3 regions of the Photobacterium sp. R1 genome follow, and region 3 is predicted to be linked to each of the others. Evidence: riboswitches for the same ligand, from Rfam matches in the RefSeq annotation. Region 3 holds a riboswitch; each other region holds the start of a gene.
The links. Region 3 has a riboswitch for thiamine pyrophosphate ahead of thiB (thiamine ABC transporter substrate binding subunit). Riboswitches for the same ligand answer to the same signal wherever they lie in the genome.
Positions count from the first base shown of each region.

Region 1 (8,166 bases), on a different contig from region 3:
TAGCCTTATCGGCTGTTATTGCTGGCCCGGCGCTGGCAATCCCGGCAGCAGATCTGGATCAGCTTGGTCAGGGATTGGATGTGACCTACACGGTTGTAGATAACACCCAGCAAGACTGGGTCTCTTTCCGGGCCAGACTTGATTTTACGAACCAGAGCGCCAAAACCCTGCCTGCAATTGGCTGGAGTATTTACTTTAGCCATATCCGTATGGTGAAAGATGTTCTGAATGAACAAGTCAAAATCACACATGTTAACGGCGATATTTTCAAACTGGAACCAACGGACAAGTTCGTTCCTCTGGCACCCGGCCAATCACTGACCATTGAGTTTGATGCTTCCGACTGGCAGGCTGCGAAAACGGACATTATGCCGAACTGGTATTTTGTTTCTGAAGACAATGGCAACACCATTACATCTCTCATCACCAGTACCAGCAACCACATCAATGGTGCCGTGCCAACCAAACCTTCTGAAGAACTGCCGTTTGTTGCTGATTTTACATCGCCACAGCAATGGAAACGTTACGGCAGTGCTGCGATCACGGATTACTACGATCCCTTCACCGCGCAAGATCGTTATCAGCGTAATGCCGATCTGAGTACTCTGGAAAACCCTGTGGGTGTCATCCCATCCCCAGCCCAGTTCACTCTCGGCAGTGGCAGCGTCAGTATTGATTCAAGCTGGGTTGTTGTTTATGACAATGGCTACGAAGGCCAGGCGACCTTCCTTGCCAATCAGTTAGGCCTGACGGCCGTACCATGGTCACCGGCCACGAAAAAACGTATCAACATTGGCTGGAGCCAGGTCAATGTCAATGGCATTCAAAAATGGGATGAAGCCTATAACCTGAATGTTAACCCGCAAAACGAAATCATTTCGATCGGTGCTGCGGATGGCGCAGGTGCACTGTATGCCTCTCAGTCATTACTTCAATTGGTCGATGGTAACCAGATCCCCGCGGTTGATATCGCGGATGCACCGCGTTTTGCGTATCGCGGCCTGTCCGTTGATTCGGTGCGCAACTTCCGCAGCAAAGACTCAATCATTCAGCTGCTTGACCAGATGGCGGCGTTTAAGCTGAACAAACTCCATCTCCGTCTTGCTGACGATGAAGGCTGGCGAATTGAAATTACAGGACTCCCAGAACTGACAGATGTCAGTTCAAAACGTTGTCATGATCCGGAAGAAAAATCCTGTCTGCTGCCATTCCTGGGTGCCGGTCCGGACGGTAGTGCTGAATCAAATGGATACTATACGGCAGAAGATTACCGGGACATCCTTCAGCATGCGGCTTCGCTGAGCATTGAAGTAGTTCCGGAAATTGATATTCCTGGCCATGCGCACGCTGCGATTAAAGCCATGGAAGCGCGCTATGACCACTTTGCCGCTCAGGGAAATCTGGAAGAAGCCAGCAAATACCTGCTGACAGATTTCAGCGACACAACAGAATATCTTTCTGTTCAGATGTTTACAGACAATGCTATCAACGTTTGTATGGATTCAACCTACAATTTCGTTGATGCTGTGGTCAAAGGTCTGGTGAACCTGCATCAGGGAGTTCAGCCACTGAAAACCTTCCACTTTGGTGGCGATGAGATTGCCGGTGCATGGGTTAACTCTCCTGTCTGTCAGGCATTTATTGCCAACAACACAGATGGCGTCAACAGTGTTTCTGACCTGAGCCGTTACTTTGTCGAGCGTATCTCTGTCATTACAGCGAACTATGGTCTGGATATGGCAGGCTGGGAAGACGGTCTGATGCACAGCGGACAAGTCTACCCCCGCTCTGAAATGGCCAACAGTCAGCTCTGGGGTAACGCCTGGCAGAATATCTGGGAATGGGGTGTTGCTGACCGTGCCTATAATCTGGCAAACAACGACTATAAAGTTGTTTACAACCATGCCAGCCACCTGTATTTCGACCATCCATACGAGCCGGATCCAAACGAACGCGGTTACTATTGGGCGCCACGTTTCACCGACACCCGGAAGACCTTTGGTTACATGCCGGATGATGTGTTCGCAAATGCCGACTTCACCCGTGCCGGTGCACCAATTACGAAAGAAGACGTGGTTGCCGGTGCTGGTGTGAAAAAACTCCTGAAACCTGAAAATGTATTGGGTATTCAGGGTTCGCTGTGGGCTGAAACAGTCCGTACTGAAGCTCAGTTCGAAGGGATGACTTTCCCGCGTGTTCTGGGTCTGGCCGAGCGTGCATGGCATACGGCGGGCTGGGAAGCCAATGACAACGCTGGCACCCCTGTAGACAAGGCAGCCCGTAATACGGACTACAACCGCTTCGCAAACCTCCTGGGCCAGAAAGTGCTGCCGAAACTGGAGCAAAGCGGCATTACGTTCAACCTGCCTGTCCCTGGCGGCGTCCTCGAAAATGGTGTCCTGAAGGCGAACTCCACCTTCCCTGGCCTGACCATTGAGTACTCAGTCGATCAGGGCGCAAGTTGGCAGGCTTATGATCGCCTCAATCCACCAGCAGCGGCGAGTGGTGTCCAGCTGCGAACAGTGTCTGGTGACCGAAGCAGCCGGGTTACAACAGTGAATTAAGCAACATCATTGCCCGAACGATAAAGAGCTCCGTCAGGAGCTCTTTTCATTCATCAATCGGGTGCTTTACTACTCGGGATCAGCCCAGACAGCAAGTTCATTACCACTCGGTTCTGTAAAGTGGAACCGGCGGCCTCCGGGAAACGCAAAAATCGGTTTCACAATTTTGCCGCCCGCTTCGATGACTTTTTGCTCTGTCGCTTCTAAATTATCACTGTACAGCACAATTAAAGCCGCACCTTTTTCTGATTCAGATTTCAGGGGCGCCGCATAAAATCCCCCATCCAGCCCCTGATCCGAAAAAGCTGTATATTCATCACCATAATCTGTAAATGACCAGCCAAAAGCGGATTCAAAAAAAGCTTTTGTTGCCGGCAGGTTACTTGCAGGAAATTCAACGTAATTAATCTGATGATGCTGTTTCACTGAATGTCTCCAGAATTATTGACGGTAACGATATCATAGGCTGTCTATAACGCCTCTGTCCGGAGCCCGCACAGATTTTCTGGAATTCTTTTGCTTTCTTCAAAAAAACAGGGTTAGAATGCCAACGCAAAATGATACTGAAGACAACAAGCTTCGGTTGAACATACAGAATGATTAAACGTTAGTCGGGGAGTCGAAAGGCTGAGACCACGCTGTGGGACCCGTTGAACCTGATCCAGCTCATACTGGCGTAGGGAACTAGCAGACTTGCCTGCCACTAAGCGCCAGTTCCTGACGGCTCAGTGACCATCGCGACTGTTCGTCATCCCTGCCCCATCATGAATCATGATATTGATGCCAAGGGATGAAAATGAACAAGTCAGCTCACAATGAACTTTCCCCAGAAATTAAAACCCCGATTACACTGACAATTGCAGGTTCAGACAGTGGTGGTGGTGCCGGGATACAGGCTGATATCAAAGCCATTTCGGCAACTGGCGGCTATGCCTGTTCGGTTATCACGGCACTGACGGCTCAAAATACACAGAGCGTAACGGGTATTTTTCCGGTCAGCCCGGCGTTTGTTGAACAACAGCTGGATGCTGTCTTCAGCGACCTTGATATCCAATCGGTAAAAATAGGCATGCTGAGTGATGCGACTATCATTCGTGCTGTTGCTAAAAAACTGCGTCAATACCGGCCGAAATTCATCGTTCTCGACCCGGTGATGGTCGCAACCAGCGGTGACTTATTACTGGAAGCCGATGCCATTTCCACCCTGAAATCAGAACTTCTTCCTCTGGCAACACTGATCACGCCAAATCTGCCAGAGGCAGTCGCTTTAACCCGAAATCCATCCCTTTCTGGCACAATTTCACCTGTTGTACACACAAAAGAAACAGAAGAAAAAGAAGCGCTGATTGAGCAGTTGAAACAACTCAACACTGAAGCTGTTTTGCTGAAAGGGGGACATTGGGAACAGGAAGCACAAAGCACGGACTATCTCATCCTAGAAAGTGACACCGTCACCCTAACTGCTTCGCGAGTTCAGACGCAGAACACGCATGGCACGGGATGCACGCTGTCTGCAGCGATTGCTTCTTATCTGGCTCAGGGATACAGCCTCACAGAAGCCGTGACACGCGGGAAAGCCTATCTGACGCAAGCCCTGTTACATGCGGATCAACTTCGGATTGGCCAAGGTCATGGCCCGGTTCATCACTTCTATTCACTCCAGCCGCGTTAAGGAGAAGCAGGTGCCTGAGCAAATCATCACTCGTCAGGAAGAAAACCACATGACTGACCGGCAGGCAGGCTTGGGGGTTCAGTTGAATAATATTCGTCTGCATTACCCTGATCAGGAAATGCCATTATTCAGACAGCTGAATCTCAGTTTAATCCCAGGCCAGTGGCATTGCATTCTCGGGCAAAGCGGATGCGGTAAAACCACATTACTCAGGCTACTAGCCGGATTATTACCTGCCGACGTCCATTGGCAAGGGAGCATTAAAACCAGCAGCAACCAACCTGTGAATGCACAGATTGCCTATATGGCTCAGCAGGATTTACTGCTTCCCTGGCTGAATGTGCTGGATAATGTTTGCTTTGGTGTTCAGCTCAAACACGGAAAAGTCAGTGAGACGCATCAGTCACAAGCGATTGAACTGTTAGAACGCGTCGGCTTAAAAAAATACATCTCTGCCCCCCCATCAAGGCTCTCTGGCGGAATGCGTCAGCGGGTTTCACTCGCCCGAACCCTGATGCAGGACCAGCCACTCGTATTAATGGATGAACCTTTTTCAGCACTGGATGCTGTCACACGATACAAATTGCAGGATCTAGCTGCAGAACTGCTGGAAAACCGAACCGTACTGCTCATTACACATGACCCTCAGGAAGCACTCCGTCTGGGACACTCTGTGTTCCTGATGCAAGGCCAGCCCGCAAAAATCAACTCGCTGCCACCCCCGGACGGAACGATTCCGCGTGAAATCGACGCCCGTCTTGTGAATTGTCAGCAGCAGATCCTGAAAGCCCTGAGTTTGGTAAACCAACACAATGACTAAATTATTGGCTCAATGGCAAACTGGCACGCCTGTCAAAACACGTTCTATTCACCATCACCCGCTCGCGCGGCTGGTGATCAGTCTTGGTGTTCTGGCCCTCGGCTGGCAGGCTGTGGTCACAGTGTTTCAATTGCCCGGTTTTATCCTGCCGGAACCACTGGCTGTACTCAATAAACTGATTCAGCGCCACGATGTACTGCTTCGCCATGCCTGGGTCACAACCTGTGAAATCATGCTGGGTCTGGTCACAGGGTTAGGGTTCGGACTCTTTTGTGCATTGTTGATGCTGCTTTTTACCCCTGTCAGACGCTGGATCTTGCCCCTGCTGATAGCCAGTCAAGCGATTCCTGTTTTCGCACTCGCCCCAATTCTGATGCTCTGGCTGGGGTACGGTATCGCCTCCAAAGTTGTGATGGCTGCCATCATCATTTTCTTTCCGGTGACGACCTGCTGCTATGACGGTCTTCGCCATACACCACAAGGATATCTTGATCTGGCAAAAACACTTCATGCAACTCGCTGGCAAATCCTGCGCCACATCCGGCTGCCGGCTGCATTACCGGCACTGGCATCCGGAATCCGTGTGGCTGTTGTCGTCGCACCGATTGGTGCCGTTGTCGGTGAGTGGGTCGGTGCCAGCGAAGGGCTGGGCTACCTGATGTTACAGGCCAATGCCCGAATGATGATCGACGAGATGTTTGCAGCTCTTTTTATATTGGCCAGCCTCTCTGTTGCTCTTTATTTCGGGACCGACTTTCTGCTGAAACGCGCAATTCCATGGCTGCCTGAAAACAGTCAGTCACAATCATGATTTAACCAAGGATACGCTTATGATTCACTTCCCCACCCGTACCGCGATCGCTGTCGCAGTGACAGCTGTGACATTCCAGGCACAAGCGAAAGAACTCACTTTGATGCTGGACTGGTTTGTTAACCCTAATCACGGCCCGATCATCATTGCTCAGAAAAATGGCCTGTTTCAGGAGCAAGGGCTGGACATTAAAATTCAGGAACCAGCCGACCCGTCCATGCCCGCCAAACTGGTTGCCGCAGGCAAAACTGATTTAGCCATTTCTTACCAGACCAGCCTGACAATTGATGTGGCGGCAGGTCTTCCGTTGATTCGGGCTTCCACCCTGATTGCAACGCCGCTCAACACCTTGATGGTCCTGGATAAAAAAGGGATTGAATCACTGGCTGATCTGAAAGGAAAAACCATTGGAATCGCCATTGCAGGAAATGAAGAAGCGACTATTGGTACCATGCTGAAAACAGCCGGTGTTGATTTCTCCGAGGTCAAAATCGTGAATGTTGGCTGGGCACTCTCTTCTTCGCTGGCATCCGGAAAAGTTGACGCCATCTGGGGTGGCCTGCGTAACTTCGAGTCAAACCAGCTGGCACTGGAAGGCTATCAGGCAAAAGCGTTCTTCCCTGAGGAGCACGGTGTACCGCCTTATGACGAACTGGTCGTGGTCGCCAATAAAAAACAGTACAACGCTGAAGTCCTCAAAAAATTCAACAAGGCACTGGAAAAAGCAACGCAGTACATTGTGAATCACCCGGATCAAGCCTGGAAAACCTTCATCTCATATTCACCCGATACCCTGGACAATGAGCTGAACAAAATGGCTTGGCGAGATACCTTGCCGCGCTTTGCTCTCCGTCCGGCAGCGGTTGATCAGGCCCGCTACGATCAATTCTCTGATTTTATGTATCAACACAAGATCATCAATAACGCCCCCAAAGCGAAAGATTTTGTCCCGGCTTTTTAAGCCAGGTCAGAACACAAGAAACACACATTTCAGGGAATACACATGAATCATCTGGATTTGATCAATGCATGTCAAAATGACTGGCATGACTACACCCACCACATCTTTGTGCAGCAACTCGCCAGTGGGGAACTGAACCCGGGGGCTTACCTGCACTATCTGAAACAGGATTTTTTGTTCCTGAAACATTACGCCCGTGCTTACGCCCTGGCTATTTTTAAAGCGCGGACTTTAGACGAAATGCGACGCCCTCTCCCGGGGTTACAAGCGTTGATTGGCAGCGAGATGCATCATCACGTCAGTTATTGTGAACAATGGGGACTCACTGAGTCAGATATGGAGGCGGAAGCCGAAGATGTCGGCACTGTGGCTTACACCCGTTATGTGCTTGATACGGGCATGGCTGGCGACATGGCTGATCTCTTTACGGCCCTCGCACCTTGTGCGATTGGTTATGCCATGATCGGTGAAAGACTGATTCATGCCACTGAAACCAACTTAACCAATAACCCATACAGCAGCTGGATTACGCTGTATGGTGGCGAATCCTTCCAACACGATGTACAGAACAGCATCCATTATCTGAACAGTCTGCTGGAAGAAATCTCTGTACACAGTCCGAGAGGTCAGCAGCTCATCAACATCTTCAGGACAGCGACACGAATGGAAGTTGCGTTCTGGCAACAGGGACTGACTGCAGCCGAAGCATCATAAATACCGGATCTGATAAGCCATTTACAAAGGGCCAGACTGAGATCTGGCCCTTTCCCCAGCACCAGCCTCATCTCAGAATGTGCTTCTTCCCCTGTACCCGCAAATTATTTCCCGGCCAGGTGTAAGTTCTCCAGCATATTCAGCAGGATACCCACGCCATCTTCCAGCATTTCATATTGCCGCGCTTTACCGAGTACCCGGATTCCCTGCATTTGCATGACCAGAAAGCGGCTGAACTGAACCGGATCCGTTGCTTTATCCCATTCACCGCTTGCCTGTGCATTCCGGATTGCCTGTTGATAACGTGCAGCCAGGGTTTCGAAGAGTAAACCACCCGATGCCAGCACACTTTCATCACAGTGGGCCCGTTCGAGCAAAGCATTTTGCATGAAACACCCACATTTCTGATCGCGCTGTAGGGCAACAAAACGTTTCAGATAAGCCAGAATATCGGAGTAACCCGATTCATCGTGCAAAATTTTTCGCAATGGCGGAAACGACACCTGTTGCAAGTAATAATCCAGCGCTTCACTGAAAAGAGAGGCTTTATCCGTATAAGTGTTGTAAAGACTGAATCGGTTGATCTCCAGATGTTCGACCAAATCCGACACTGAAGTGTCGGCA
Region 1 is NZ_BAAHZP010000017.1:68,332-76,497, forward strand. Features, by position in the region: gene ACYP03_RS21010 (family 20 glycosylhydrolase) at 1-2,564, shown strand, start outside; gene ACYP03_RS21015 (VOC family protein) at 2,634-2,990, opposite strand; TPP riboswitch at 3,167-3,264, shown strand; gene thiD (bifunctional hydroxymethylpyrimidine kinase/phosphomethylpyrimidine kinase) at 3,361-4,236, shown strand; gene ACYP03_RS21025 (ABC transporter ATP-binding protein) at 4,286-5,056, shown strand; gene ACYP03_RS21030 (ABC transporter permease) at 5,049-5,867, shown strand; gene ACYP03_RS21035 (ABC transporter substrate-binding protein) at 5,887-6,828, shown strand; gene tenA (thiaminase II) at 6,871-7,542, shown strand; gene ACYP03_RS21045 (TetR/AcrR family transcriptional regulator) at 7,647-8,166, opposite strand, start outside.
Region 1: it holds a riboswitch for thiamine pyrophosphate, as region 3 does, so the genes downstream of both, thiD (bifunctional hydroxymethylpyrimidine kinase/phosphomethylpyrimidine kinase) here and thiB (thiamine ABC transporter substrate binding subunit) in region 3, are expected to answer to the same signal.

Region 2 (8,166 bases), on a different contig from region 3:
TTTGCCGCTCTGGCCAACACCAATCCACATTTAGAAACCTACAAACAGTCCGTAAATCAGACGATTTATAAAGGCCAGCGGGTGAACATTCCGGTCAAATTCAACCTGCCTGCCGACCGCCACCATCTGGTCACACTGGGATATGATAATAATCAGCCCAATGCCATGGACTGTAAGATCGAAATTTACAACGGTGCGAACCAGCGCCTGCATAATCTGGACTGCCGTGCGGGCTGGGGAGAGCACAAATTCGCCACCCCGATCGTGTACTGGCAGGACAATTACCGTGCGGTGATCTCTGTGTACAATGCCGACTTTACCAAACCCAGCCAGCGCTTTGACGGGAATTTCCGGTTTAACTACGGCGAAAGCACGAGCATCAATAACGACCATCTGCCAACCTGGTGGAAAAAAACTTATGAGGTGGTCGGGCTTGATGCCAATACCGATTACGACGGCGATGGCTTCAGCCTGATTCAGGAGTATTTCGGCAACAGTAAACCGAACGATGCCACCAGCTACCCGGATCACGATCCTGTGATTGATTTTGATGAGCAAATCTCTGCCGGTACCTCACTCTATGCCAGCTTTGGGACGCCAGTGACCAAATGGGTGGAAATTACGCCGTACAACAACAAGAAAGTGAAATCGCTGGAACTGGTTGTCAACACAACCGCCAATGCCCGTAATCAGTCTGTGGTTGCGTTCATCTATAACGAAAATAACGAACGGGTTTATCCGAGCTACCTGAAATACCCTTCAGGCACACTCTCTGTCTCTTTTGATGAACCGGTCGATGTTCAGAAACTGAAAATTGAGCTGACAGCCAGACATTATTCATCCAACATCAATGCCCGTTACGACGCCAAGGTCAACGCCGTCTTTACGGAATAATTGTTTCATCTCATCAAAAAGGGCTGATGGTTTTCATCAGCCCTTTCATTTTCTCTGCAGCTTACGCTAAGCAATCAGCCGGAATAAGCCGGGTGCCAGTCTTTCCAGACAACCTCAAAACCGTGCTGTTTCACCGCCTGCGCCACGTCACTGACCGCCCGCTCATCGCTGATCGCAAACTGCTCCAGCTCCGGCTCGTTATCGGCATAACCTCCCGGTTGCGTTTTGGATCCTGCCGACATGCTGGTGATCCCCAGCGGCAACACATTGTCGCGAAAATGCGGGGATTCCCGGGTCGACATGGACAGCTCAACCTCACTGTTGAACAGCCGGTATGCGCAGATCAGCTGCACCAGCTGGCGGTCACTCATCACGGATTTCGGCTCTAATCCGCCCGTACACGGACGCAGTCGCGGAAACGAAATCGAATAACGGGTCTGCCAGTAAGTCCGCTCCAGATAATCCAGATGGCTGGCGACAAAAAAACAGTCAGTCCGCCATTCTTCCAGACCAATCAGTGCGCCGATGCCGATTTTATCAATGCCGGCCCGCGCCAGTCGGTCCGGGGTTTCCAGCCGGTACACAAAGTCCATCTTATTGCCGCGTAAATGATGCTGGGCATAAGTCGGTGCACTGTAGGTTTCCTGATAAACCATCACCGCATCCAGCCCCAGCGTTTTCAGCTCGGCATACTCCGCCTGATCCAGCGGCTGGACTTCCATCGACAGGTAACTGAAGTGACGCTTGATTGCCGGAACACTCTGACGGAAATAATCCATCCCGACCTTACGTTCGTGCTCGCCGGTGACCAGCAGCACATTATCGAAATTCAGCGCTTTGATCGCCGCACATTCACGCTCAATCTCGTCCAGCGTCAGTGTCCTTCGCTTGATCTTATTCTCCATGGTAAAGCCGCAGTAAGTACAGCTGTTGGCACAGAGATTCGACAGATACAAAGGCACGTAAAATCCGATCGTCCGGCCAAAACGCTGCCGCGTCAGAGCCGCCGACTGCTGTGCCATTTGCTCCAGATAAGCCTCGGCAGCCGGGGAAATCAAAGCTTTGAAGTCTTCAAGATCCCGCTTGCGTTTGCTGAGTGCACGCTCAACATCCGCCGCCGTTTTACTGTAAATCGACAGCCGGACATCATCCCAGTCCAGCTGACGCCAGACATCCGCATAACTCATGCCGCCTCCTTAAATGCTGGCATCCAGAAACGCCGTCAGCGGGCTGGATGCAACAGCCTGGCTGACTGTCCCGGCCAGACCGGCTTCATAAGCCATCCGTCCGCTTTCGACCGCCAGTTTGAATGCCCGGCCCATGGCCACCGGATCAGCCGCCGCAGCAATCGCGGTATTGACCAGCACCGCATCCGCGCCCCGCTCCATAGCTTCCGCCGCATGAGACGGCGCGCCAATCCCGGCATCCACAATCACCGGCACCCGTGCCTGATCGATAATGATGTCGAGGAAATCCCGTGAGGCCAGCCCTTTATTGGAGCCAATCGGCGCACCCAGCGGCATGACCGCCGCGCAACCGACTTCTTCCAACCGCTTACAGAGCACCGGATCGGCATGACAGTAAGGCAGCACAATAAAGCCCTGTTTGACCAGCGCTTCTGCGGCAATCAGCGTTTCAATCGGATCCGGCATTAAATATTTCGGATCCGGGTGAATTTCCAGTTTCAGCCAGTGAGTGCCCAGCGCTTCACGGGCCAGCTGCGCGGCAAAGATCGCTTCCTTCGCATTTTTCGCGCCGGAGGTATTCGGCAGCAGGTTCACCCCAGCGGCACGCAGCGGCGCCAGGATGTCATCGTCCCTGTTTTCAATGTCGACCCGTTTGAGTGCCATGGTCACCAGTTCCGAACCGGAAGCCAGAATGGACTGCGCCATCACATCCCGGCCGGCATACTTGCCGGTACCGGTAAACAGACGGGATGAAAACGTTTTATCTGCAATCGTCAGCATCTCAACCTCCTGCAATAGCTTGAAACAGGGCGATCGCGTCGCCATCGCTGAGCACGGTGTCTCCCCAGCAATCACGACTGACAATCGACTGATTGAGCGCCACTGCGGTGGCATCCAGCGGCATTGCCAGTTGCTCCAGCAGCGCTCGTAGCGAGGTTTCTGCCGCCAGCTGCATGGTTTTATCGTTCACCTGAACGTTAATCATGGTCATAAAGATTCCTTACTGCATACAGGGCATTGCGGATTCATAGGCAGAGCAAACTGCTGCCATTGCAGGGTGAGGCCGTCAAACTGGCGGAACTGACCCTTGCCAGATTCGCCACTGCCGGTGATCGCCTTGATAGCCTGCAAGGCCTGGAAGGTCCCCATGATCCCGACGACGGGACCGGCAATCCCGGACTCGCTGCAATTTTGCGGTGCCTGCATGTCACCGTGCGGAAACAGGCAGTGATAGCAAGGCCCCTGCTGCGCCCGGAAATCAAAGTTCATCAGTTGCCCCTGCCAGCGGATCGCCGCCCCGGAGATCAGCTGCTTGCCGTGTTCGAAACAGGCCTGATTGATGGCATGGCGGCTGGCAAAATTGTCGGTGCAATCGAGCACCACATCCGCAAGGCTAATTTCCATCGCCAGCTGTAACTTAGCCAGATTGGCGGTCACGGCCCGGGCCCGGATGTGCGGATTGAGTGCCTTCACCTGCGCGACTGCGGCCTGAGCCTTGCTCTCGCCCTGATTGTCATCGCGGTAGATGATCTGGCGTTGCAGGTTGGAACGCTCCACCCGATCGCCGTCCGCAATCACCAGACTGCCCACACCGGCACCGGCCAGATACAACGCCGCGGGCGCTCCCAGACCACCGGCACCGATGATCAGCACCTTGGCCTGTTGCAGGGCCAGCTGACCCTGCTCACCAATTTCCGGCAACTGCACCTGACGGTGATAGCGTAAAAAAGATTCGTCAGTCAGCATGGCTTACCTCACCAGCTTTTCAGCGAAAGCGGCCAGAGCCTGCTCCGTGTCCGGTGCAGCCGTCACGGCCCGCACCACGGCGACACAGGACACGCCGGTCTGCCAGACGTCCGCCACATTGCTCAGGTCAATTCCGCCGATAGCCACCGTCGGATAACGGCCCGCCACGGTCGCCAGATGTTCCTTCAGCTGTGCGACCCCTTGCGGCGGGGTTGGCATGTCCTTGGTTGGCGTCGGGAAGATGTGGCCGATTGCCACATAGCTCGGCGCAATCGCCAGGCCGCGCTGCAACTCAGCCGACGTCCGGGTAGAAACACCCAGCCGGATACTGGCATGACGCAAGGCATCCAGATCGGCGGCATCCAGATCTTCCTGTCCCAGATGCACCCCGTAAGCGCCGTGTTTCAGCGCCAGCTGCCAGTAGTCATTGATAAACACCTGAGCGTTGTGCACACGGCCCAGCCGGATGGCTTCGATGATTTGTGTTTCCAGTTCTGGATGTGCCGGATCTTTCATCCGCAGCTGAACCGTTTTCACGCCCAGCGGCAGCAGCCGGGCAATCCAGTGAACATCATCGACGACAGGATAGAGCGGCCCGATGCCGCCCTCCATTCCCGGAAATGTCAGTTGTTGCGCCCCACTCATGCCTGATCTGCCTCATGGGTTTTCGCCTGATGATATAGCTCGCTGCCTTTTTCCCGGAATTCGGCCGATTTCTGGCGCATGCCTTCCAGCGGATCCTCCAGTAACTGGATCACCTGAGCCTCATTCTGTGCTTTCGCATAATCCCGCACTTCCTGAGAAATCTTCATCGAACAGAATTTAGGTCCACACATTGAACAGAAGTGCGCAATCTTGCCGGATTCCTGCGGCAGGGTTTCATCGTGGAATGCACGGGCAGTATCCGGGTCCAGACCCAGATTGAACTGGTCTTCCCAGCGGAATTCAAAACGGGCCTTTGACAATGCATTGTCTCGGACCTGCGCCCCCGGGTGTCCTTTGGCCAAATCAGCCGCGTGAGCACAGAGTTTGTAGGTAATCAGGCCAGTCTTCACGTCATCTTTATTCGGCAGGCCAAGGTGTTCTTTCGGCGTCACGTAACACAGCATGGCACAGCCATACCAGCCAATCATCGCGGCACCAATTCCGGAGGTGATATGGTCATAACCCGGGGCAATATCGGTCGTCAGCGGGCCTAAGGTATAGAACGGAGCTTCATGGCAGTGCTTGAGCTGCTCTTCCATGTTTTCCTTGATCATATGCATCGGCACATGCCCCGGTCCTTCAATCATCACCTGTACATCATATTCCCAGGCGATCTGAGTCAGCTCTCCCAGTGTACGCAGTTCGCTGAACTGGGCTTCGTCATTGGCATCCGCGACTGAACCCGGACGCAAGCCATCGCCAAGCGACAGCGCGATATCGTATTTTGCGCAGATCTCGCAAATCTCGCGAAAGTGCTCATACAGGAAGCTTTCCTTGTGATGTGCCAGACACCATTTCGCCATGATAGAACCGCCACGGGAAACAATACCCGTCACGCGCTTGGCCGTCATCGGGACATAGCGCAGCAACACACCGGCGTGAATCGTAAAGTAGTCAACGCCCTGTTCCGCCTGCTCCAGCAAGGTGTCACGGAACACGTCCCAATTGAGGTTCTCAGCAATGCCGTTCACCTTCTCCAGCGCCTGATACATTGGTACGGTTCCAATCGGCACCGGACTGTTACGGATGATCCACTCACGGGTCTCGTGAATGTTCCGACCGGTTGACAGGTCCATCACGGTATCGCCGCCCCAGCGGGTCGACCACACCAGTTTTTCTACTTCTTCCTCAATCGAGGAACTGACCGCCGAATTCCCGATATTGGCATTCACCTTCACCAGAAAATTACGACCGATAATCATCGGCTCAGATTCCGGGTGGTTGATGTTGGACGGGATAATAGCGCGGCCTTCAGCCACCTCTTTTCGCACAAATTCAGGGGTAATGTCTTTGGGCAGGTTGGCGCCGAAGCTTTGTCCCGGATGCTGCTGGTTCAGCACTTCATCACGGTAACGGGCGCGGCCCATGTTTTCACGGAGCGCGATATATTCCATCTCCGGCGTGATGATCCCCTTGCGGGCGTAGTGCATCTGAGTCACGCACTGGCCTGGCTTAGCCCGGCGGACACGGGCACGGAGCGCAAAACGCAGCTCATCTAAGGTGTCATCAGCCAGACGCTCTTTGGTATAGGCAGAACTCAGCTCATCCAACAGCTCAGTATCATTCCGCTCTTCAATCCAGTTTTCACGCAGCTTTGGCAGACCACTGTAGATATCAATCGTCTGTTCCGGATCGGTATAAAAGCCAGAGGTATCGTAGACTCGTACCGGTTCGTTCGGCTCAAAAATCGGGTTATTTTTATCCCCGCCGACTAAGGAGTCAGCCTGAGCAATCTCACGCATGCCGACACGGATATCATCCCGGCTGCCGGTGACATAGATTTTTCGGGAATTCGGGTAGGCTTGGGTAGTGAGTGAATCAATAAATTGTTTCGCTTCCAGTCTCGCTTGCTTGCGACTCGACATAGCAATTTCCTTTCATCTGATATTTCTGGGAAGTTGCTTGACGGATGGGCGCGTAAACAAGAGGCGGACACAAGTAGGGCGTGTCGCATCGTCTGATACAGCAGCTGTACACGACAGGTACAGCTAGGCAGAAGATTTTCTCTTGTTCCCTTCGCAGATACTAATCTGATCAGGTTCAACGGATCCCGCAATGCGGTCTCAGCCAGTTGGCACTCCGACAAGTTTCAGCTAACGAGTATAAGAAAGGTGTATCCCGACAGCAAGCGGTCTTTACTGAATTTCAGGAATCAGTAAAAACCGTCACGCATCAGCGACAAATCAGCACATCGCACTTTAAATGCAGATCCAATTCACGACGGACATCTTCTCGCAACCAGTGCAGATCCGTTTTGGCATGGCCGACAATCACTAAGTCTGCATGTATTTTTGCTGCCAGTTCAATAAGATGTTTTGCAACATCACCATCATAGAGATGCATCGCGCGCACAGGCTGCGGAGAATGGGTGGCTAATTCAGACAACTGCGCCATTCGCCTGAGCTCCTGATCGTCATGGGCTTCTTTCAGTTGCAGCTCAATATCCAAAAAACTCAGATTACCGACCCCGGGCTCGACATATGCCAGGTGTAGGTCTGCATTGTTATGGCTTGCCACGACCCCGGCTTTCACGACCAACTGCTGTGCCCGTTGATCATCTGGATTGAGTGCCAGCAAGACCGTTTTATAAAGCTTCATCACCACCTCAATTCACGAACGCTTGCAATACAACACCATATAGCACATTGTTTTGTGAATTACCTTAGTGACTGTCTCAACAGAGAGTTCATTTCATGGTATTAGTATCTGGTTTGACTGACAGAGACCAGCGTACAAATGAATCAACTCATCGTTTTAAGCTATGTTGCCTTTGGCGGAGCCTTTGGCGCATGTGCCCGTTATCTGATAGCCGAGCTGTCTGTTGTCCTGTTTGGACGCGGCTTCCCTTATGGGACCCTCGCCGTTAATGTCATCGGTTCATTTGTCATGGGACTGCTGATGTCAGCCCTGAATCAGGGAATGATTGAAGCCTCACCATGGCGTCAGATTCTCGGATTGGGCTTTCTCGGCGCCCTCACGACATTTTCAACCTTCTCCATGGATAACGTCGTCCTGCTTCAGCACGGCGAGTACGCCAAGATGACACTGAACCTGCTCTTAAATGTATTCCTGAGTATTTCTGCCTGCTTTATTGGCTATCAGCTGATGATGAGAAGCTAAGACTGACGTGAGAGTTTAGATTGGTACCAGCCTCATCATAGATGAGGCTTTTTTTCGATTTGGGCTCGAATAAATTCAGCATTCTGAGGATGTAATGCCGTACGGTATCGCGTTAGATAAACGCTGAAAACGAAAAAGCTCCCGCATTTCTGCGAGAGCTTAAAAGAGATGGCAGGGGTGGAGAGATTCGAACTCCCAACACGCGGATTTGGAATCCGCTGCTCTGCCAATTGGAGCTACACCCCTGTCGTGTGGTAAGTATTGTATATAGACTGATGATAATTACCAGCCCTGAATGTCGAAATTTATCAATTTGATGCTCAACCGCCTACTAAAACATCGATCATCAAACTCAACAGGTTTACGTGGCCGATTGGTGCAGTATTCCCTCGCCAGACAACAACATTCCAGCTGATCCTAGTTAAGAACCAAAACACGATATCAGACGTGTAGACAGTGTGTCACCAGCGTTTTAGAAGATGAATACACCCTATCTCAAATCACTACAGGAATC
Region 2 is NZ_BAAHZP010000012.1:120,230-128,395, forward strand. Features, by position in the region: gene ACYP03_RS18505 (hypothetical protein) at 1-894, shown strand, start outside; gene thiH (2-iminoacetate synthase ThiH) at 969-2,081, opposite strand; gene ACYP03_RS18515 (thiazole synthase) at 2,091-2,861, opposite strand; gene thiS (sulfur carrier protein ThiS) at 2,863-3,072, opposite strand; gene ACYP03_RS18525 (HesA/MoeB/ThiF family protein) at 3,069-3,827, opposite strand; gene thiE (thiamine phosphate synthase) at 3,831-4,472, opposite strand; gene thiC (phosphomethylpyrimidine synthase ThiC) at 4,469-6,397, opposite strand; TPP riboswitch at 6,527-6,624, opposite strand; gene ACYP03_RS18540 (universal stress protein) at 6,705-7,130, opposite strand; gene crcB (fluoride efflux transporter CrcB) at 7,269-7,652, shown strand; tRNA gene ACYP03_RS18550 (tRNA-Trp) at 7,822-7,898, opposite strand.
Region 2: it holds a riboswitch for thiamine pyrophosphate, as region 3 does, so the genes downstream of both, thiC (phosphomethylpyrimidine synthase ThiC) here and thiB (thiamine ABC transporter substrate binding subunit) in region 3, are expected to answer to the same signal.

Region 3 (8,166 bases):
GCAGGCTGATCAGCGCCTGGCGGGTGTGGTCATCCAGTGCCTTTCCGGCCAGCAGCTCGGAAACTGCATCAGCGACCGGGGCATACTGGCGCTCTTCTTCCAGAAACGCGTCGTAATCGTAGAAGCGATCCGGGTCGAGCAGGCGCAGACGGGCAAAGTGACTCTGATGGCCCAGCTGGTCCGGGGTTGCCGTCAGCAGCAGGCAGCCCGGCGTTTTCTCAGCCAGCGCTTCAACGACCTGATATTCACGGCTCGGTTTGTCTTCGCTCCACACCAGATGGTGCGCTTCATCGACCACCAGCAGATCCCAGTCGGCTTCCAGAGCCTGTTCAAAGCGACGTTTGCTCTTGCGCAGGAAATCCAGTGAGCACAGCACATATTGGGCAGTATCAAACGGGTTGTGTGCATCCGCAAAGGATTCGACGCAGCGCTCTTCGTCAAAGATAGAGAAATGCAGGTTGAAGCGGCGCATCATCTCCACCAGCCACTGGTGCTGCAGGGTTTCCGGCACCAGGATCAGAATCCGTTCGGCACGGCCGGCCAGCACCTGCTGGTGGATGATCATCCCGGCCTCGATGGTTTTACCCAGACCGACTTCATCCGCCAGCAGGACGCGCGGTGCAAAACGGCGGCCGACTTCATGGGCAATGAACAACTGATGTGGGATCAGTCCGGCACGCATACCGCACAGGCCACGCAACGGACTTTTGTGTTGTTCGTGCTGGTTTTTCAGCGCACGGTAGCGCAGTGCGAAACGGTCCATGCGGTCAATCTGACCGGCGAACAGCTTATCCTGAGGCTTGTTAAAACGGATCTGATTGCTGAGGAAAACTTCACGCAGCGTGACATTTTCTTCTCCGGTGTCCGTGCGGGTGCCGATATAGGTCAGCATGCCCTGTTGTTCTTCCACCTGCGCTACCTTGAGTGACCAGCCCTCCTGGCTTTCAGCCAGATCGCCGGTGTTAAACATCACACGGGTGACAGGGGCATCATGACGGGCGTAAACGCGATTCTCTTCACTGGCGGCAAACATCAGGGTGACGGTACGTGCATCCAGCGCGACCACAGTTCCTAACCCTAAATCACTTTCCGTGTCACTGATCCAGCGTTGACCCAAAGCAAATGGCATAGTGGAAAAAACCTTCTAATTATTTGAAATACTGGGGAGTTGCTTTCCGGTGGCGGTTTATATTTTGGCTACACTGAAATTAAGTGTAAGCCAGAAATCGCACCAGAAAAAAGGGGGCTAATGGTACTGCATGATGGGAGCGAGGTCACGAGCTAAGTGAGACTCTTATCGAGTGAGAAAATTGTCACAATATTTTCATTTTTTGCGGTCATTAATGGGATGCGGGTTTACGCTTAATAATGATAGCCGAGACCAATGGCTATCCCAGATGATCAAGGAGACGTCTATGGACGATGCTGATAGGAAAGTCTTTGTACTTGATACCAACATCCTGTTACATGAACCCCTCGCCATCTACTCCTTCAAAGAGCACGACGTTGTGATTCCCATGACGGTCCTGGAAGAACTCGACCGGATCAAAGACAGCAAACGGGATGTTGCCCGGGATGCCCGGGTCGCGATTCGCGCGCTGGAAGATATTTTTCATGATGCAACGCCGGAACAGATCTCTGCCGGTATTCCGCTCACGCGAGACGGTGAACATCAGGGTCGGATCGCAATTTTTGCTGACTATGAGATTCACGAAACGGTGCATGCGTTTGCGGATAAAGCCGGTGACAACCGGATTCTGAATGGGGTGCTCTACTTGCAGCATCACTATGCTCCCCGGGAAGTGGTGCTGATCACCAAAGACATTAATATGCGTCTGCGTGCCAAAGGGGCCGGGGTGTTTAATGTCGATGATTACCGTTCCGACCAGCTGATTGACGACGTCAGTCTGCTGACCAAAGGGTTCCACCGCTATCCGGGCAGTTTCTGGGAGCGGGTGGGAGAATGTCACTCTGAAAAACGCGGCCGCTCAACCCTGCACAAGCTGCCGCAGGAATTGTTTGATTCACCTTTTGTCAATCAGTACCTGATTGATCAGGACACGGATTTTGCCGCCCGGATCCAGGAACTTGACGGGGAAAACGTCACTCTGAAAGATCTGGGGCATGAGCGGTTGATGCACCGTCAGGCCTGGGGGATTCATCCGAAGAATATTTATCAGGGCATGGCGCTCGATGCGCTGCTCGATCCGGATATTGATCTGGTGATCCTGACCGGCCCGGCCGGCTGTGGTAAGACGATCCTGGCGATGGCGGCTGCGCTGGAGCAGGTGATTGAAAAAGGGATGTATGACAAGATTATCGTGACCCGGAATACCCCGGATATCGCCGAATCCATCGGTTTCCTGCCGGGGACGGAAGAAGAGAAGATGATGCCCTGGCTGGCCGCAGTGACAGATACCATGGAAGCACTGCACAAGCATGATGTCTGCACCGACGGCTCGATGAAATACATTTTCGAAAAAGCCAACATCCAGTTCAAATCGATTAACTTTATGCGCGGCCGCTCGATTCAGAACGCCTTTGTGTTGCTGGATGAGTGTCAGAACCTGACCGCGTCGCAAATCAAGACCATCATCACCCGGTGTGGTGAGGGCACCAAGCTGGTCTGTTCCGGTAACCTGGCACAGATCGATTCTACGTACCTGTCGCCTGTGACATCAGGCCTGACCTATATCGTTGAACGATTTAAGGATTTTGAAGGCAGTGCCAACATTTATCTGAATGGCGTGGTCCGCAGCCGTCTGGCGGAATTTGCGGAAGAAAACCTGTAATCACAGGGCGTGTGATCTGCCGGAGTACTCAGCGCCCCAGATATTTTCTTAACCCATCATCTGATGCCTCACTCAGCACCTGCTGGGTGGGGCCACACACCTGAATGCGACCCTGATCGACAAAGGCGCAATGGTCGGCGATCTTCATGGCGTCATCCGGGCTGTGGGTGATCATCAGCACCGTGATCCCGGCTTCTTTCGCCAGACCGGCAACCAGATCCAGCATTTCCTGCCGCAGCGCCGGATCCAGGGCGGAAAAAGGCTCGTCCAGTAGCAGCAGCGGGCGGTGGCGCACCAGGCAGCGAGCCAGTGCGACCCGTTGTTTCTGGCCGCCGGAAAGCTGCTCCGGCAGGCGATCCAGATACGGGCCGATCCCCACCCGCTGGGCAGCCATTTGAACCTGCACTTTCTCTGCGGCGCTGAGCTTGAGGCCGGGATGGATCCCCAGCGCAATGTTGTCGAACACACTCAGGTGCGGAAACAGGTTGTGATCCTGAAACAGGATCGACAGCGGTCGCTCTGCCGGTGATTGCCGGTCAATTTTTTCACCGTCGATATAAAGCTCGCCACTGTCGGGTTTGAGGAATCCGGCAATCATCGCCAGCAGGGTACTTTTGCCAGCCCCGCTGGGGCCGATTACGGCCAGGATGTCGCCTTTATCGACGTTGAGATCGAAGCTCAGCGTCATGGATTCCTGATGACCATGGCGGTAGCAGTGACAGAGTTGGGACAGGGTCAGCATCGGGGCAGTCATAGGTTATCCATGTGAAGCGTGAACGGAGGAAGCATCGCGGGATAAGAGCAGGCGCTCCACCGCAGTAAAAATTCCCAGGCTGAGCAGCAGCAGGAATAATGCGGCTACGGCGGCAGCATCCATCTGATAGCTGTCCATCAGCTGGAACAGGTAGAGCGGCAGCGTCTGAAAATCCTGACTGCCGAACAGGGCAATGGCCCCGAGATCGCCCAGTGACAGGACAAAGCTGATTGCCATCGCCTGAGCGACTGGTTTGCGCAGCGCCCGCCATTCCACCAGATACAACCGGGACAGGCCGCGCATGCCCAGACTCTGACACAGCGGGTTGTACTGCTGGGCCAGATGCAGCATGGGCTGACTCAGGGTCTTGATGACATAAGGCAGCGCCATCAGGGCATTGACGGCGACCACCACCCAGAAAGCCGAGGAAAAGACATCGGTGAACTCGCGCAGTAACAGAAACAGCCCGGTGCTGATCACCAGGCTCGGCGTGACCAGAATGATGGTGCCGATCAGCTCCAGGCCATCGGCTGAGGCTTTGTAATGCTGCAAACGCCAGAACCGGCTGGCACAGAGAATGGCAATCCCGCCGATCAGGGCCAGCAGGCAGGCCAGTGCGGCGATTTGCAGCGAGTGGCTGACGGCCTGCCAGAGTGCAGGCGTACTGAGTAAGCCGGGCAGTTTGCTGTTGATGCCTGCACTCAGCACGGCCAGCATCGGCGGTATCACCAGCAGCAGCACGGCACCGATCCAGAATCCATCCCAGCATCGGGCCGCCCGGCTGTCGAGATAGTTCGGGTGGCCCTGCTGCACCCGGCCGGTAAGGGTCGACAGTGGCCGGGCAAAGCGCTGACTCACGAGGACCAGCGAGCAGCACAGCAGCATCTGCCACAGCGCCAGCATGGCACCGGCCGCTAAATCAAAGTCATATCGCAGCGCCTGATAAATGGCCAGCTCGATGGTGGTTGCTTTCGGGCCGCCGCCCAGAGACATGATGACGGCAAAACTGGTGAAACAGAGCATGAAGACCAGACCTGCCACCTGCGGCAGTTGCTGACGCAGCCGCGGCCAGGCGACCAGCCGGAACAGCGGCCAGCCTCGCATCCCTAAGTGTGCGGCGAGCTGATGCTGTTCGGCGGGAATGCCTTCCAGACTTTGCAGCAGCAACCGGCTGGCCAGCGGCAGGTTAAGAAAAACATGGGCCAGCAGAATGCCGTTCAGGCCATAAAGACTGAAAGGCAGTTTCATCTCCAGCGTCGCCAGCCACTGGGCCAGCAGGCCGCTGTTGCCATAAATGGCCAGCAGGCCGAACACGGCGACCAGAACCGGCAGAACGACGGTCATGGCGAACAGGCGCAGCAGCAGCGCCCGGCCGGGAAAACGGCGGCGTGACAGGGCATAAGCGACTGGGATGGCCGGGAGCACGCTCAGCAGCGTCGATAGAATGGCCTGCTGAAAACTGAATGCAGTAACATGGCGCAGGTAAGGATCCTGCCAGAGCGCCAGCGGCCGGATGTCGGTCGCCTGCGTCAGCAGAGCGCTGAGCGCTCCGCCGACCAGGATCAGAATGAGCCCGGCACTCAGCAGGCCGGGCAGGCTGGAACGGGAAAGTAACAACGTCAGTCCTACAGGATTATTGCGTCAGGGCTGTTTGCCATTCGCGGACCCAGGTTTTGCGCTCTTTCGCAACTTCGTCAGCACTGAATTCCAGCGATTTGGCCGGACGCGGCAGTGCCTTGAACGCTTCAGGCAGCGGCTGATCGGTGACCGGATACATCCAGTTGCCGGTCGGGATCTGGGACTGGAAGCCCGGCGTCAGGATAAAGTTCATGAACTTATCCGCCAGCGCCTGATTTGGGCTGTGCTTCAGTTTAGCGGCAACTTCCACCTGCATGTAGTGGCCTTCACTGAAGTTGGCCGCTTTATATTTGTCTTCCTTCTCGGCAATGATGTGATAGGCCGGGGAAGTGGTGTAAGACAGCACCAGATCGGTCTCGCCCTTGAGGAACATATTGTAGGCTTCTGACCAGCCTTTGGTGACGGTCACGGTCTTCTTGGCCAGTTGCTGCCAGGCATCAGAGGACTGATCACCGTAGACGGATTTCACCCACAGCATCAGACCCTGCCCCGGGGTCGAAGTACGCGGATCCTGATAGATCAGGTTCAGGTCGTCACGTTCGACCAGCGCTTTCAGGCTGGCTGGCGGGTTCTTGAGCTTCTGGCTGTTGTAAATAAAGGCGAAATAACCGTAATCGAAAGGCACGAAGGTTTGATCCTGCCAGCCCCCCGGAATGGTGACAGCGGATGTGTCGACACCGCTTTTTGCCAGCAGCCCGGTTTTCTTCGCTTCCGTCATCAGGTTGTTGTCCAGACCCAGCAGGACATCGGCCTTCGTGTTTTTGCCTTCCAGACGGACACGGTTGAGGATGGACACCCCATCGTCCAGCGCGACGAACTGTAAATCACAGCCACATTCTTTTTCGAAGGTTTTTTCAATTGCCGGGCCCGGGCCCCAGTCTGCGGTAAACGAACTGTAGGTGTATACCGTCAGTGTCGGTTGAGCAGCGGCTGCAGACGAGGCGGCAACCAGTAAGGGTAAAGCTGTCAGTATGTGTTTCACAAAGCGCTCCTGAGTACCTGCTTGGCAGGGAATTCCGATTTCTTCAAGGCGCGGCGTTGAGTGAGCGGGAGCACGTCCCGGGAAAGTCACGAAAAGGGAAAGTAATGATGTGCTTTCAGTTTCTCAATTCCTACGCCAGCATGACCTGGTTCAGGTTCAATGGGTCCCGTGTGCTGCATATGTATAAACAGACACGATCTCAGTCCGGAGACTCCCCATGAGAACGGCTCTCATTGTAAACGGGGCGGGCACGGGTTGCCAGCCGGAATTATCAGCGGATGCCAGTCTGGGATCCGGGAACTAGCGAATCTCATTCAGGCGCCAGTCATAATCATACCTTGGGCTGGTGAGCGTGACCGGCTGTTTACGGTAGCGGTTGAGGTGTTTCTGCAGATCTGTCAGTGAGCCGAAATCAGACTGATACCAGTCATAAATCGAAGACAGACGGACTTTTCCGCCTTGGTCATCGACGCCTTTGGGGCTGTTGATGAAGCGGCGTGCGGCACCGTCAAGCTGCGTATTGAGCCGGTCGGCATGCATGGCCTCAGGTAACAGGTCCGGGCAACCCAGACTAGCGCAGTTCACCACATAGTGAATGCGTTTGTCTTGCCAGATCGGGCGGAGAATACGGTGCTCAATATCGTTCAGGGACAGTTTTTTGCCGTCAATGGTGATCAGCTGTTCATCCCAGGGCCCGAAACTGAACAGGCCGCCCAGTTTGGTAATCGAACTGACCGGATAGTTATCCAGAATGACTTTCACCGTCAGGGCATTGTAGAGATTCACCCAGTATGCGAACTGCTCATTTCGGTTTAAAAGACGGGGATCGCGTGAGGTCAGCCCGGCAATATACTGATTCAGGCTGCTTTTATCTTGCGGACTGACCGCAGCGTAGCGAAAACGGGTCTGTTGTGGGGCGACGAGCAGGTAGGTGTTCAGCAGACTTTGCCAGGCGCTGTGATCTACTGTGGTGGTGCTTTGGGGGTTGCTGGTTTGCCAGAACGGCCAGAGGTCGGCTTTTGGCGCAGCCATGGGAGCTGATGAGAGGCTGAGTAAAATCAGGACTATGAATAAAGGCAGAGCCCGGCGGAACGAAAACATGTGAACACCTCTGTAGACGGTTGATATCTAAGAGACCGAAAGGAAACGCGTTTCTTTCTGGTTTGTCTGATGTCTTGCCTGCAGACCTGAACAAAACACCCTGCCGGAGCAGGGTGTCTGAGGCTGACTCTTGAGTATAGATCAGGCTAAAAAAGCCGGGATCTTGCTTTCATATTCCGCGATTTTATCTTCGTGTTGCAGCGTCAGGCCAATGTTGTCCAGACCGTTCAGCAGGCAGTGGCGGCGGAACTCGTCGATTTCAAATGAATACGATTTGCCGTTGGCACTGACCGTCATGGTTTCCAGATCAACCGTCACTTCGGCGCCTTCATTGGCTTCGACATACTGGAAGATTTCGTCCACTTCCGTTTCCGTCAGGCGTACCGGCACCATCTGGTTATTGATTGAGTTACCGTAGAAGATGTCGGCAAAGCTGGGTGCAATCATTACTTTGATGCCGTAATCCGCCAGCGACCACGGGGCGTGTTCGCGGGAAGAACCACAGCCGAAGTTTTCCCGGGCCAGCAAGATGCTGGCACCCTGATAGCGCGGGTAGTTCAGGACAAATTCCGGATTGGGTTGCTCACCCGCATCGTCCAGAAAACGCCAGTCGTGGAACAGGTGCTTGCCAAAGCCAATGCGGTTTACTTTCTGTAAAAACTGTTTCGGAATGATGGCGTCAGTGTCGACGTTCGCGGCATCCAGCGGCACCACCAGTCCGGTATGTTGTTGAATTCCTGCCATGGGTATTTTCCTTCTCTTGTTAGGCGGTGGCTCTGTTAGGCGGTCGCAAGGGTTTCTTGGTCCAGCTCGCGGATATCCACGAAGTGACCGGCACAAGCTGCAGCAGCTGCCATGGCCGGGCTTACCAGATGGGTGCGGCCATCACGGCCCTGACG
Region 3 is NZ_BAAHZP010000015.1:47,358-55,523, forward strand. Features, by position in the region: gene rapA (RNA polymerase-associated protein RapA) at 1-1,129, opposite strand, end outside; gene ACYP03_RS20020 (PhoH family protein) at 1,416-2,792, shown strand; gene thiQ (thiamine ABC transporter ATP-binding protein) at 2,821-3,534, opposite strand; gene thiP (thiamine/thiamine pyrophosphate ABC transporter permease ThiP) at 3,550-5,163, opposite strand; gene thiB (thiamine ABC transporter substrate binding subunit) at 5,180-6,166, opposite strand; TPP riboswitch at 6,276-6,394, opposite strand; gene ACYP03_RS20040 (DUF547 domain-containing protein) at 6,467-7,198, opposite strand; gene leuD (3-isopropylmalate dehydratase small subunit) at 7,409-8,011, opposite strand; gene leuC (3-isopropylmalate dehydratase large subunit) at 8,047-8,166, opposite strand, start outside.